4 regions of the Gudongella ferriphila genome follow, and region 1 is predicted to be linked to each of the others. Evidence: riboswitches for the same ligand, from Rfam matches in the RefSeq annotation. Region 1 holds a riboswitch; each other region holds the start of a gene.

Region 1 (3,212 bases):
CAGGGTAGTCCTTGACTCCATGCTCCAAAGCTGCCATAAGCTCTGCTCCGGTCACTTCAATGTTTGTTAATACATTTGTGAATGGGAATGCAGTCAATACATCACCTAGGGTAATATCTCCCGCTTCAATGCTTGCCCTGATTCCACCACCATTTGTAAGGGCAACATCCGCTCCTGATGCAACTATCATGGCATCGGTGATAAGATTACCCAGGTTTGTTTCACCTGATCTAACATTGTCTCTCAGACCGTCAAGGGCTACAGTAGTGCTTCCTACTACCTCCTCCTGCATCTCCTCGATTGGTGCAGTGGTTTCCTCAATCAATCCAGCTATATACTCATCTGCCACAAGCCCCTTAAGGTCTTCATACGGATGTTGGGTCGATTCGAATACCGGTACTCCATCAACCATGGATACCTTTACAACTCCAATGTGGCTCAAATAGTTTCCAGCCTGTACAATATATGCACCATTTCTCTCCTCGCCTGTAACATGATGGCTGTGACCATCCACTATAAGGTCTATGCCTTCAACATTGTCTGCCAGGGTGTAGGCTGTGTCAACTGACGATCCGTCAATCCCAAGGTGTATAAGTGCGACTATAAGGTCAACCTCCATCTCGGTAAGAGCCTCAACAGCTGCATTTCCCGTCTCGATAACATCAGCGAACTCTATTCCTATTGTATTGTTGGGATGTGACTTTGTCTTGGTCCCCTCGGTGGCTATACCGAACACTCCAACTCTCATTCCATTCTCCATCTCATATACCATGTATGGGTCAAAGTCTGAGGTTCCGTCTTCCTTGACCACATTGGCCCCGAGAATGTCGAACTCGGCCATTGCCTTAAGTTCAAGCAGTCTTTCGTAGCCAAAGTTGAAATCATGGTTACCTGGTACCATTGCATCGAATTCCATGGCATTCATCACCTCTACAACCGCCTCCCCCTCAGTCAGGTTGGCAGGGATCGTACCGTGGAATGAGTCTCCTGCATGAAGCAACAGAAGGTTTGGATTCTCTTCCTTCAATCCATCCAGGAAGGTCTTCATCTTTGGATAACCCAATGTGCCGTCAAAATCATTCTCTTCAAGTCTTCCATGTACATCATTAACATGGACAATCGTCAGGGTCTCATGTCCGTCAGCGAATGAAGCCGTGGCTGGCATTATCATCAGACCAAGAACCAGTACAAATGACATTACCATACCGATGATTCTTTTGTTTCTCAACATTGTCTCTCCTCCTTTAATTTATCTTTTTAATGCGCAATAACTATATACCCCTGATGACAACGTTTTACCAACCTTTTTAAATATATGTTTTAATAATATGTTTGTTTAGCCATTTAAATAGGTGGTATAAATAGGTAAAGAGAGAAACATAAAAAGGCAAACCTTGTGAAAGCAGGGGGCGCAAAGCTCGAAGTCTACAGCCATCTGGCTATGATAGTTCAGCTGCTATGTGAAAGCATGGCAGCTTTTCGTATTCAATCAGGAAATAATTGTAAGTGTTGGGATGTATTTGCCAAATCAATATTAAGCCTACAGCATACAAAGGCAAACCTGTCGAAAGTCAGGGGCGCAAAGCTTGAAGTCTACAGCCCACATCGGGTATGGCCGTTCAGCTGCTATGTTAATCCATAGCGGCTTTTTGTTTGGATAACTATAAGGAGATGAAGCCTATGGGAAATGAACTGTTGAATTAAGAAGACATAAATATTTCAAGCAACACCACTGCATGCACAAGCGATACATAGACTCACAAGCGTAGAGTCTAAAAACAAGAAAAGGAGTGAGAATAATGATGAGAAAGTATAGCAAGCTGCTTACGTTTCTAATAGCTTTCTCGATGATACTGAGCATGCATGTATCCTTTGCTGTGCCGGAGTATATTGATTATGAGGGCAATGACAGCTACACCTACAAGGAAAATTCAAACAAATCCAGTACTTGGTATTTTGATGAGGATGGCAATAATGTTGATGGTCCTACGGACTACTGGGTTAAGTTCAAGGTATCTGGAGATGAGCTAAGCTTTGAGACCAATAATCTGTCACTTGATCTGGTTTCCATAAAAGGAGGCCCCATGTACAGAGTTTACACAAACTTGGGATCAAGTGAATCTGGGCTTACAGCACCCTTGAATGAAAATGGAAATGAACCCTACGAACCCTATGGAATATCCCATTATTCATTCGAACTGGATGAGATTATCCCACCTCCTCCACCAGAGAAGGCTGATGTGAGAGTGGAGAAATCCATTGATGACATGGAAGATGAAGAGAGCCTTGCAGGATTTAAGTTTGTATTACAGCAAAATGATGAAACAAAATATGGCCCTGTCACAACTAACAGTAGTGGATATGCACTGTTTGAGGATGTTGAGCCAGGCACCTACGATGTAGTCGAGCTTCTTACAAATGATCAGAAGGAAATCTACACTCCTGAAAAGGATGTAACCGTAACTGTTGAAGAAGATGAAGAAGGACTTGTAAGGATTGGCTTTGAAAACAGCAAGGTTCCTGAAGATGAAGAACTTGGAAGCCTTATTGTTCACAAGAGAATCATGAAGGAAAATGGAAGCATAGTTGGAGCCCTTGACGGCGGTAAGTTTACAGTAAGACTGACTGGTCCAAATGATTATGACGAAGAGAAAACCATCAACGAACCAGACGAAAATGGTGAGCATGTAGTATTTGATGATCTTCCATTTGGAACCTATACACTTTCAGAAACAAAGATTGATCATGAAGGTAAAACTTACGGAGATCCAATCTTTGCCACATCAGGAAACAAGAACTATACTGTCTTAAATGATTTTGATGGTTTGGTCTACAAGGACACAGTAACAATTGAAATTGAATCTACTGGACAGGAAGTAATCTGGTTGATAAATGTTTTGGAAGAAGCACCACCACCTCCTCCTGAACTAGGAGAAATAGAGATATCCAAAGCATTGGTTGACGAGGAAGGCGAAGAAATAACTGATGACAACACCAATTTCACATTCAAGATTGAAATAAAGGTTGCAAATGATGATGAAGGATTTGATTGGGTTGAAATCGATGAAAGTCCTATTATCCTAAAAGGTGGAGAATTTGAAAAACTAACAGATTTACCACTAGGTGAATATAGGATTACAGAAATAAATATTCCAGATGGATATATGCTTCATGAGGATACTGACAATCCACAAACAACCACTCTTGAAACT
Region 2 (3,212 bases), on a different contig from region 1:
AAGTGGGTTATGTTGTTTCAATTGAAATCCCACAAGGTTCAATTTCCATAACCAATAACGTAATTGGTGTAAGTGGCTTGAATAATGAATTCACAATTCTTGTTGAAGGACCTAACAATTACATCAATTACGTCCAGCTGGGGGATTCAGACAATGTAACAATAAGGAATCTTTTTATAGGTGATTATGCAGTTACACCCCTTGAGTGCATGAACTGCAGTTCAATAATCTCTGATGGGACAATAAGCATTACAGAAAAAAGTCTAAATAAGGAAGTATCTGTGGAGTACAGTCTAGAAAACACAGGATGGTTCTCTGACTCTGATTCTCAGACTATAGAAGTGATGGATGTTGATGGAGAAGATATTGATTATAGTAAGATTGAGCTTCAGTCCAGTGATATGGACATACGAAGCGATGAAATATATTTAGATCTGGAGCCATTAATTGTTCTGGTTGAGGTACAGGTGGAGGCTTTGCAGCAACCAGAAGGGGAAGAATCATCATCAGTGGCAGATCCGGTCCAGGAGGTGACTTCCGAGCCTGTTGAAGCTGGTCTTCAGGAGGAAGTCACTGAACCGGATGCCGCAGAAGGAACTGAGGAAACAGAGCAGGAAGTAGAGGAAAGTCCTGTATTGGAAAGTGAAAATGAAGATGAGAATGTTGTTGTAGAGGAACCGGTATCTCCTGGTGAAGAAGAGGATATTAATCAGATTTATAATGAAGAACAAGAGGCTATAATACCTGAGGATCCTTTGGAAGAACTCTCCGTCCCATTAGAGCCAGAAGAAGAACCAACGGATTCAGTCTAGATTGGAGGTATGGATATGACAGAGATGAAAGAAAACAAATCCCTAAAAATATTGTCTGACATACTGTTTGCAATATTCATGCTGATAATGGCGTTTCTGATATTTATTACGGCACAATCGAGATTGACCGGTATGGAGCCATCGTTATTTGGAAACAGGCTGTATGTTGTTGATAGCGGGAGCATGGAACCTGCACTAAGGATAAACTCACTTATTGTGGTAAACGAAAGGACACCAGACCAGATAGAAATGGGTGATATTTTAACCTATTATGGTCCAGAATCTAGAACAAGAGTAACACACAGGGTTGTAGGAATTGGTCCTGGAAACGAGTACTTTATAACACAGGGCGATGCAAACAATGCAGAGGATGCAATGCCTGTGGAAAGAGAAAAGGTCATAGGAATAGTTGCTCTTTCAATACCATATGTGGGATTTGCATTCAGGTTTCTGAGCAGCACCCAGGGAATCATATTTATTGTATCTGTAGGCATAATAGCTTATATTGCACCACTTCTAATTAAAAGGAGACCGAAAGAAGCCTAAGGAAAGGATGGGTGTATATGAAAAGCAAATTAATTATTTTCTCAATTATACTGTTGTCGGCAATAATGGTAGCTGGCGGGACAGTTGCTTGGTTTTCATCCAGCCCAGACCCTACCTTGACAAATGGTGAAATGGGGATTGTCAAGGTAGAGGTAATCAGTGATGGCTTAGGCAATATATGTATCAAGAATCTTGGAAAGAGTGATTGTTATATAAGAGTAAGACTGATTCCCCAATGGAGTGATCAAAGTCTGTCAGTGTCAAATCTTGATATGGATATAAATGATTCCGACTGGACAGAAATGGAGGGTTTCCACTACTATAAAGACTCTCTGGAAGTAAATGGGATAACCACCAATATAATCAAGAGTGTAGACATTGGGGAGTTGACACCTGAATATGAAGGGGAGAGTCTGAGTATTAAAGTTGTTGCAGAGGGAGTCCAAAGTGCAAACGAGGCCTGGAAAGAAGTATGGAGCATTGATAGCCTACCTTTTTAATCCAGATCTACATAGGATTCCGTTAATATAGATCGTTCAGCAAACTTAGCGAAAGCTAAGGACGCAAAGCCACAGGGCCTCTATGTCATGGCAGCCTGGCTGCGGCAACCATAATTATATCAAGAAGGAGGAGAAGAAAGTGAAAAAGCGTAACATGGTTTTTGTAACCAGTATGTTGTTGGTGGTATTACTTATAGCAGGAGGAACATTTGCTTGGTTCACTGATGTAACACCACTGAAAATTAACAAATTCAAAGCTGGAACATTGGACATTACATTAATAGACAGATTCTGTCCAGATTTGGCACAAAATGTTAACCCTGGTGACTGCTACTTCAAGGAAGTGTATGTAAGGAATGATGGATCTAAGAAAGCAGTAGTTAGAATCAAGAAAGATATGGCATTTGAAGGCGGTTTAAGCCTTGCTCCTGTAAGTGCTTCAATTAGTTCAGACTGGTTTGAAAAAAATGGATATTATGTTTACAAAAAAGTTTTGAATCCTGGTCAAAGTACAACAGGTCTGTTTGCGATGAATAAGATTTGCTTCAGCGGACCTTTAATGGACAACACTTATCAAGGAAAGACATTTGACATCAAGGTAAAGGCAGAAGGAATTCAGGCATCTAACAATGCACCTTGGTTGAATGGTTGGGGAGTTAAAGTTTATTATCCTGCAGTAAGAGGAGATGAAGTAGTAGAAGGTCTAGTTACAGAAGCTACAGAAGCTGAAATGGCAGCTATATTGGAAGCAGAAGGTGCTCCAATAGGTGAAGTTGGTGCAGTAGAAATAGCTGATGTAATTGAAGAAGAAGTAAGATAGGCTATTTAATTCTGATCTGTAGAATTTAAGATTAAGGCAACACTTATATGAAGGCGGGTCATCCGCCTTTATATAAGTGCATACTATTACAAATTGAACAAAGGGAGGGATATTAATGAAAAGGCTTTTATCTAAATCCATAATTTTTCTGGGCGTTTTCGCATTGATTATGGGAGCGATGACAACCTTTGGAATAAATCCCTCCTATGCTGATAACCTTAAGATTATTGGCAACAATCTTGGCCTTGAAGTTGATCCAAGTGGAACTAGTCTGTTCAATCTTACAAATATGAATCCAGGAGATACAAACGAAGCCAAGGTTGATATAAGTAACACACTGGAATACAGGTTTGAGCTGTTTATGAGAACAGAGAGAGCAAGTAAAGCACCGACAGAAGGTGAAGCGGACCTCTTCAGACAGATGATCCTAATCATCAACTATGATGGGGATGAGATCTATAGAGGTCCAATGTCTGATTTTGCACAATCCAATATAAGTCTTGGTATTTTGCACCCAGGTGATGACAAGGAGTT
Region 3 (3,212 bases), on a different contig from region 1:
AAGCTGGCAAATATATATTTGTCCTCTGGGCCTACTTGAAGCCAGTACTTGCCATTCATCATCCAGAATCCATCCTTCTCACCATCTGCCTCTTCTGACAATCTGTACTCTCCTGCAGGAAGATCAAGGAAGCAGTATTTGCCTAATGAGTTGGTTACATCTCTATCGATTTCAACCCACTCATCATCCTCAAATCTTTCAAGGATTATTGTCCATCCAGGAAGAGGATTGTCAGTTGGCCATGGATCATCCATGAAGCCAGCATAGTCAAGACCATACTTGAAGCCGCACAGGTCAAAGAATTCTTCTTCTTCGTTCACAAAATGCTTACCTGTTGCCCTAACACCAGCAGCGAGTTCAACTGTCCAGAATCCCTCGGTCGGATATGTTTGTACCCAACCATCCTGCATTAACTCATATACAAAATATGTGTCTGGGCATAGAAGATCGAAGAAATAGAAACCATTGCTATCAGTAGTTGTCCACTTGAAAGCATCAGCTTTATTCGGTTCACCAACGGCTGGTTCTCCCTTGTAAAGCAAGATTTCCCAACCTGATAGGGTAGTACCAGTTCCAAGAGTATCTTTAAATTTTATACCTTGGATTTTGCCTCGTCTGTTTACAAAATCCTGGTCCACTGCATTGCCATCATTACCATCATCAGGTAGAGTAACCTCTATCATACCGCTGATTGGATCAAATGGCCCATAGCAGTCATCAAACATCTCGTATACATAATAGGTTCCTGCAACTAGGCCGCAGAACTTGTAGTCGCCAAACTCATCTGTCATTGTGGAAGCCAGCAATCCTTCTGTTGCAACACCTGGTATTTCACCTGGGTCTAATGTACGATCATACAGATAGATTGACCAGTCTTCCAATGGAACTCTTGTTTTAAGTCCAGTGTAAAAGTCTTCTGTTTTGGTACCTTCGATGCAATACCTTGGTACTGGCATTACAAAGTCACCATAGGCATATGGTCTGTAGCCGACCTTGATTGAGCCCTCAGGACTTCCATCATGAGGATCAAATGCTACCAAGTAACCACCTGATGTATCTCCATCAGTACGGCAAACTGCCCACATCAAGCCAGCCTCATCCATTCCAACACCAACTGGTGTTGTACCGATAGGCAATGTAATATATCCACTTGTGCCAGCTCCAATGTCATACCAGCAGACCCGATTTCCACCGGATCCTGCAGTTGTGCTTGCTATCCAGATTTTGCCCAGTCCGTTAAATGACATACCACGAAGGTTCTGTGCTCCTGAGATAGCCACAGTACCTGTTCCCTTAATCCATAATACATTACTATAGCTTGTTGCATACACCTGACCTGAATCAGGGTCGATAAGTAATGAGTATGGAGAGTCTACATTCCATTCTTCAGTAAATTCACCATTGTTTGGGTTAAAGCTCCAAACTCCATAATCTCCACTTCTAGTAGGTGTAGAGTTTCTGCTTGAGATATAGAGCATCCCATCAGGTGCGAATTTCATTTCATAGAAATTTAACTTTGGATTTGTAACTATTGTTTCTCCTACTTGATTTAAGTCTGTTCCGTCAAATTCAAACTTCATCAACGCTCCGCTGCTGTAGAAGCCTATCCAAATATATCCATCCTCGTCTATAGCAATTGCCCTTGGCATATCACCAAGTCCACCAACATTGAATACCTTGACAGCTTCGTCTGTACCGAATGCAAGCACTGGGTCAGGGTAGGCATGTGTTGTCAAGCCTGTAGTATCTGCTTGAATTCTAACAACTGAACCTTGAAGATTAACGCCATCTGCACCTGTATTAAGCACCCAGGCATTGCCGTAAGCGTCCATGGCAATACGTGAGGTACGCCAGTTGTAATCTGCTGTCGGGCTTACACGTGGTTGAGTGTAATACCTGGCAACTTCAGTTTTATTGACCAAGTCAACCTTTGATACACTTGCTTCACCAGAGTTTGGAACAAATCCAAAGTTAGGTTCGACTATTGGCTCGGGCTCTGCAAATGCATTTGCCGGAATCAGTGCCAATATCATGGTCAAAGCCAGTAAAATTGAAGACCATTTTCTCGGTTTCATCATTTTTCCTCCTCAAAATATATTTCGTTACCATCAATTAAGGGAATTTCTATTAAGTTTGAAACTAATCAATTGTTATCCAATCACCTCCTCGTAATTTATTTGCTTATGCAACCCATCATCCGCAACACCTCCTTAAGTTTTAGATTTATGATTGATTTAAAATGGCTAAAATAGTATAATATAGACACAACAAACAGACCTTTAGCGAGGATTGGATGTTGCAGGAATCCGGCTATGCTGACCAGGCTCTCCGGGTTCCTTCATTTTTTGAGGTTTGTTTAATATATTATACACAAAAAAACCGACCATCTTGGTCGGTTACGCTATTGGCTCATAAGGGGGAAAGCGTCCATAGTAATCCCCCCTAATCAATGCCTCCATATAGTTTATGTACTTCAGTTTTTACATAATAACATATCTCGCTAATAATATACCCCTAATTTCATAAACTACCACTATAAATCGTTAAAAAGTTTTCAAGATTTTGTTTTGAAAACGTAATTATTATGCAAGAAACCTTCATGCAGTTTTAGGGGGTAGAAATAAATTTACACTTCCTGTACAATGAAAAGAGGGAATAGGATAAAAATAGCTAAAACTGGGGGATATGACAATGACCAAGGAATTGAGATCAAGTCTCTTGCTGCTTTTGACAGCTGCAATATGGGGGTTGGCCTTTGTGGCACAGAGGATTGGAATGGACTATCTGGGGGCATTCACCTTCAATGCATTAAGGTTCGCACTGGGAAGCCTTTCCCTTATACCTGTGATATATTTTGTGGAGGGGTCCAACAAAAGGAAGGGAATAGCTGAGGATGCGGGCGAGAATGACACTAGGAAGATTTTCATGTACGGAATGATTGCTGGCAGCGTTCTTTTCACAGCTGCAGCCCTCCAGCAGGTTGGTCTGATCTATACAACTGCAGGTAAGGCCGGCTTTATTACAAGCCTATACATAGTACTTGTGCCCATATTGGGTCTCTTTATAAAGCAGAAATCCAATGGATTTATCTGGGTTGGAGCAATCGTAGCTGCAATAGGATTATACTTCCTTAGCATCAACGAGGATTTGACCATCCAGTTTGGAGACCTTTTACAGCTTATTGGAGCCTTCTTCTGGGCAACCCACATCCT
Region 4 (3,212 bases), on a different contig from region 1:
CGGCTACATTTTGAGCTTGTCTTCTTTGAACATAGAGATTCCCCATATCTACAGAAAAAGCACCAAATCCAAGAAGTACTGCCATGAAAACTGCAACCATCACCATTGCTTGACCTTCAATATCACTAAATAACGATTTAATTCTATTGAATAGTATATGATTTTTCCTAAACATGTTTTCATCTCCCTAAACTCATCTAATTTTCTCTAAAACCTTCTACCATCATTACTGAAGTCTTGGAAACTGTATAAAATCCATCTTCAAAATAGCGTTCCATCATAGGTACTATAATTGGAACTTTTCCCTCAACCGTTACACTTAACGACTGTCCATTAACGAAAACACCATTAGCTGGATCGATTGTAATCTCGCCTTTTTCCAAGTAGGGTGAATCATCAAATGCATTATCAATACTTAGAATCATTTTATTCTTATCCTTTTCAACAATTCCAATTCTAGCTCCCTCTCTAGCGGCATTGCTGACAGCAACATATCCACCGTATATTATTCCAGACTGAATTATGCCCATCAAAAGAAGTAATAGTACGGGTAGGATTAAAGCAAATTCAACTAAAGATTGACCTTGTTCATCTCTTTTAAATTTCCAAAAATCAAACATCCAACTCACCTCATATAAAATAAGAAATTACTGCCCCAATCCCTATGGCCACTCCATAGGGGATGTATCTCTTCTCCCAGTCTACCTGGGTTTTAAGAAGCCAGTTGTTAACTCGTTTCAACAGATCACTGTTGAAGGTCAATGTAATAATAAAAATAATCGGTTTTAGTATAATTGCAACAACTCTTTTTAATGTTATCCACAGCTTCTTTTCCTTGATAAGTATTAGTATTACAATAACTCCGCCTGCAAGTCCTGTGTAGACAGTTGTATAAAGAACAAATCTCCAACCTTTTAGTGCTCCTATTGCAGCCATTAGTTTTACATCTCCACCACCCATTCCTCCAAGGATATAGGGTACCAGGAAAACTCCTAATCCTACCAGAAACCCAAGTCCGCTAAACTTCAATCCTGCATATCCATCAAATACTGTATATGTCAATAAACCCCAAAGTATTACTGGTATTGTAATAAAATTGGGGATTCTTTTCGAAGTAACATCATGATACGATGAAACTGTCACTAATATTAATAGCAAAGTCGTATTTAACATTTAATTCACCGTTCTCCATTTATCCGTATTATCAAGTGAAATAAACACTCATTTGTCATACTCTTCGAGATTTAACCACAACAGCAAAGCAACTTTTCTTGCTGTTGTGGTTTTTATTTCAACTATACTAAACTAATAATTTGAGATATATTCTATCCACCTGGCAAACTTGGATCCCATAACTCTGAAAACCATTCACTTAACGCTCCCCCAAATGCTGCTAATCCAACAAGAACAACCAAAGCAACGGCAAATATTATCAATCCATACTCAGCCATTCCCTGTCCTTCTTCATCCTTCCAAAGTCTCATCATAAGATTCATCATCATTTTTCCTCCTTTTCATGTAATTATCTCCACTACCTATGTTCTTTCCCGTACAATTCAAATCCTTAACCATCGTTCACTTCATCCAACCACCCCACTAAAGTATTGTGGTCTAAAAAAGACCAAAACAATTTTTGTCCCGGTCGGTTACGTCACTGGCTCCCTATTAAGAAGACGTCCAAATAATCTTAATAGATCGAGGCCCCCAAATAAAACATGTATAATTACTTATGATTATAATACCCCGCTACTGTGGTTGTAAACGGGGTCTCAGTTTTATATGGATTTTATTTCAATTTTATTTCAGTTTTATGAAAATTTTATTCAATTTGATGGTTAACAGATTTACGGACCTCGATTTGATTCATTTTGTTTGCCAAAAGGCTTCTGGCAATGACAGTGCCAAGTACAATCGCCCCTCCAAGCAGAGATACAGGTCCTGGTCTTTCCCCTACAATAAGAAACACCCAGATTGGGTTTAGGATCGGTTCAAGAAACATAATCAGAATGGCTTCAAGGGCCGTCAGATGCTTGACTGCAAGGGAATAGAAAATATAGGCTATGCCCACCTGGAAGGTTCCAAGAACAAACAATCCTACAATATCCCCAGTTGTATATGACAATCCGATCAAGAATGGAATTCCCACTACAGCTGTTATCAAATGACCAAGAAGTGTTGTCTCCACAGGCTTTTCATCCTTCTGGAACCTCAGTGAAATTGTAACTCCTGCAAGGGCAACCCCGCTTCCGATTGCTACCATGTTTCCTGCCCAGTTTCCTCCAGATACATCATCCAGGAAGAAGAGGACCATTCCTATTGCAACAGAAAAAATTGCAGCAATGTCATACCAGCGAATCCTTTCCTTAAGAATCCAGACGCTAAGAATAGCAACCCAGATTGGTGCTGTAAACTGAAGTATTATGGCATTTGCTGCTGTTGTAAGCTTGTTTGCGATAACAAAAGCAGTGATCATTGTAGAGTAGCATAGGGCTCCAGAAACCTGGGCCTTGGAAAAGGTGAATTTTGGCTTTCTTACATACAGCCATACCACCGCTGCTGAAAAGATTGCCCGGCCTCCTGCTATTGTCATGGGAGGAAGATCAATGAACTTGATTATTATCCCACCTGTACTTAAAAGGGTGGCTGCTATGACAATATATGTTATTGCTCTTAATCTGTCCCCATTCATCAGTCTACCACCTTTATTTTTTCATGCCCACAATCACAAAAAACTCCTCTATTCCCTCTATTAGGTCACCCACGCCTTGGACATTTCTTGATATTGTCTCGATTGGGCACATTCCGTCCTTATCCCTGTTTAGTATATGAGGAACCTTTTTCCCGTACTCCAGTGCTATTCCCTTCTGGTTGAAAATCTCCAAGGCCGGCTCAGATATTAGGTCTGTGTAGATTCCTCTAATCCTACCCTCAGCAAGAAGCATGGCAGCTGCCTTTCCTGTTATCCTGTCTGACACAAAGGCTCCCTCAAGGTCCTCAAAGCTCTCTGTATAGACATCATAAATAGGCTTGATGCCTCTGTCCGTTGATTGTGCTACAACTTTTCCGTTATTATATACAACCATTTTCAGGTCATTCTTTTCCATATGGTCTTTTGCTATTTTGATTCCTTCCAACTTTTCATCTCCTCCATTATGTTCTTCATATATTCTACATCAATAGGGTTAAATATGAAACAGTTTTCCCCAGATACT

Evidence for each region. Region 1 has a riboswitch for cyclic di-GMP ahead of ACKVDP_RS05050 (SpaA isopeptide-forming pilin-related protein). Riboswitches for the same ligand answer to the same signal wherever they lie in the genome.
Region 2: another riboswitch for cyclic di-GMP. It lies ahead of ACKVDP_RS04905 (TasA family protein); the one in region 1 lies ahead of ACKVDP_RS05050 (SpaA isopeptide-forming pilin-related protein).
Region 3: another riboswitch for cyclic di-GMP. It lies ahead of ACKVDP_RS11745 (hypothetical protein); the one in region 1 lies ahead of ACKVDP_RS05050 (SpaA isopeptide-forming pilin-related protein).
Region 4: another riboswitch for cyclic di-GMP. It lies ahead of ACKVDP_RS00200 (Flp family type IVb pilin); the one in region 1 lies ahead of ACKVDP_RS05050 (SpaA isopeptide-forming pilin-related protein).

What each region holds. Positions count from the first base shown of each region.
Region 1 is NZ_JBJXRK010000005.1:18,841-22,052, reverse strand. It holds gene ACKVDP_RS05055 (5'-nucleotidase C-terminal domain-containing protein) at 1-1,231, opposite strand, end outside; cyclic di-GMP riboswitch class I at 1,377-1,461, shown strand; cyclic di-GMP riboswitch class I at 1,545-1,631, shown strand; gene ACKVDP_RS05050 (SpaA isopeptide-forming pilin-related protein) at 1,800-3,212, shown strand, end outside.
Region 2 is NZ_JBJXRK010000004.1:165,921-169,132, reverse strand. It holds gene ACKVDP_RS04920 (hypothetical protein) at 1-812, shown strand, start outside; gene ACKVDP_RS04915 (signal peptidase I) at 828-1,358, shown strand; gene ACKVDP_RS04910 (hypothetical protein) at 1,376-1,858, shown strand; cyclic di-GMP riboswitch class I at 1,887-1,965, shown strand; gene ACKVDP_RS04905 (TasA family protein) at 1,998-2,678, shown strand; gene ACKVDP_RS04900 (hypothetical protein) at 2,794-3,212, shown strand, end outside.
Region 3 is NZ_JBJXRK010000029.1:24,613-27,824, reverse strand. It holds gene ACKVDP_RS11745 (hypothetical protein) at 1-2,075, opposite strand, end outside; cyclic di-GMP riboswitch class II at 2,382-2,465, opposite strand; gene ACKVDP_RS11740 (DMT family transporter) at 2,692-3,212, shown strand, end outside.
Region 4 is NZ_JBJXRK010000001.1:30,730-33,941, forward strand. It holds gene ACKVDP_RS00185 (pilus assembly protein TadG-related protein) at 1-175, opposite strand, end outside; gene ACKVDP_RS00190 (TadE/TadG family type IV pilus assembly protein) at 198-620, opposite strand; gene ACKVDP_RS00195 (A24 family peptidase) at 631-1,173, opposite strand; gene ACKVDP_RS00200 (Flp family type IVb pilin) at 1,326-1,499, opposite strand; cyclic di-GMP riboswitch class II at 1,632-1,715, opposite strand; gene ACKVDP_RS00205 (DMT family transporter) at 1,820-2,689, opposite strand; gene ACKVDP_RS00210 (DUF1893 domain-containing protein) at 2,703-3,134, opposite strand.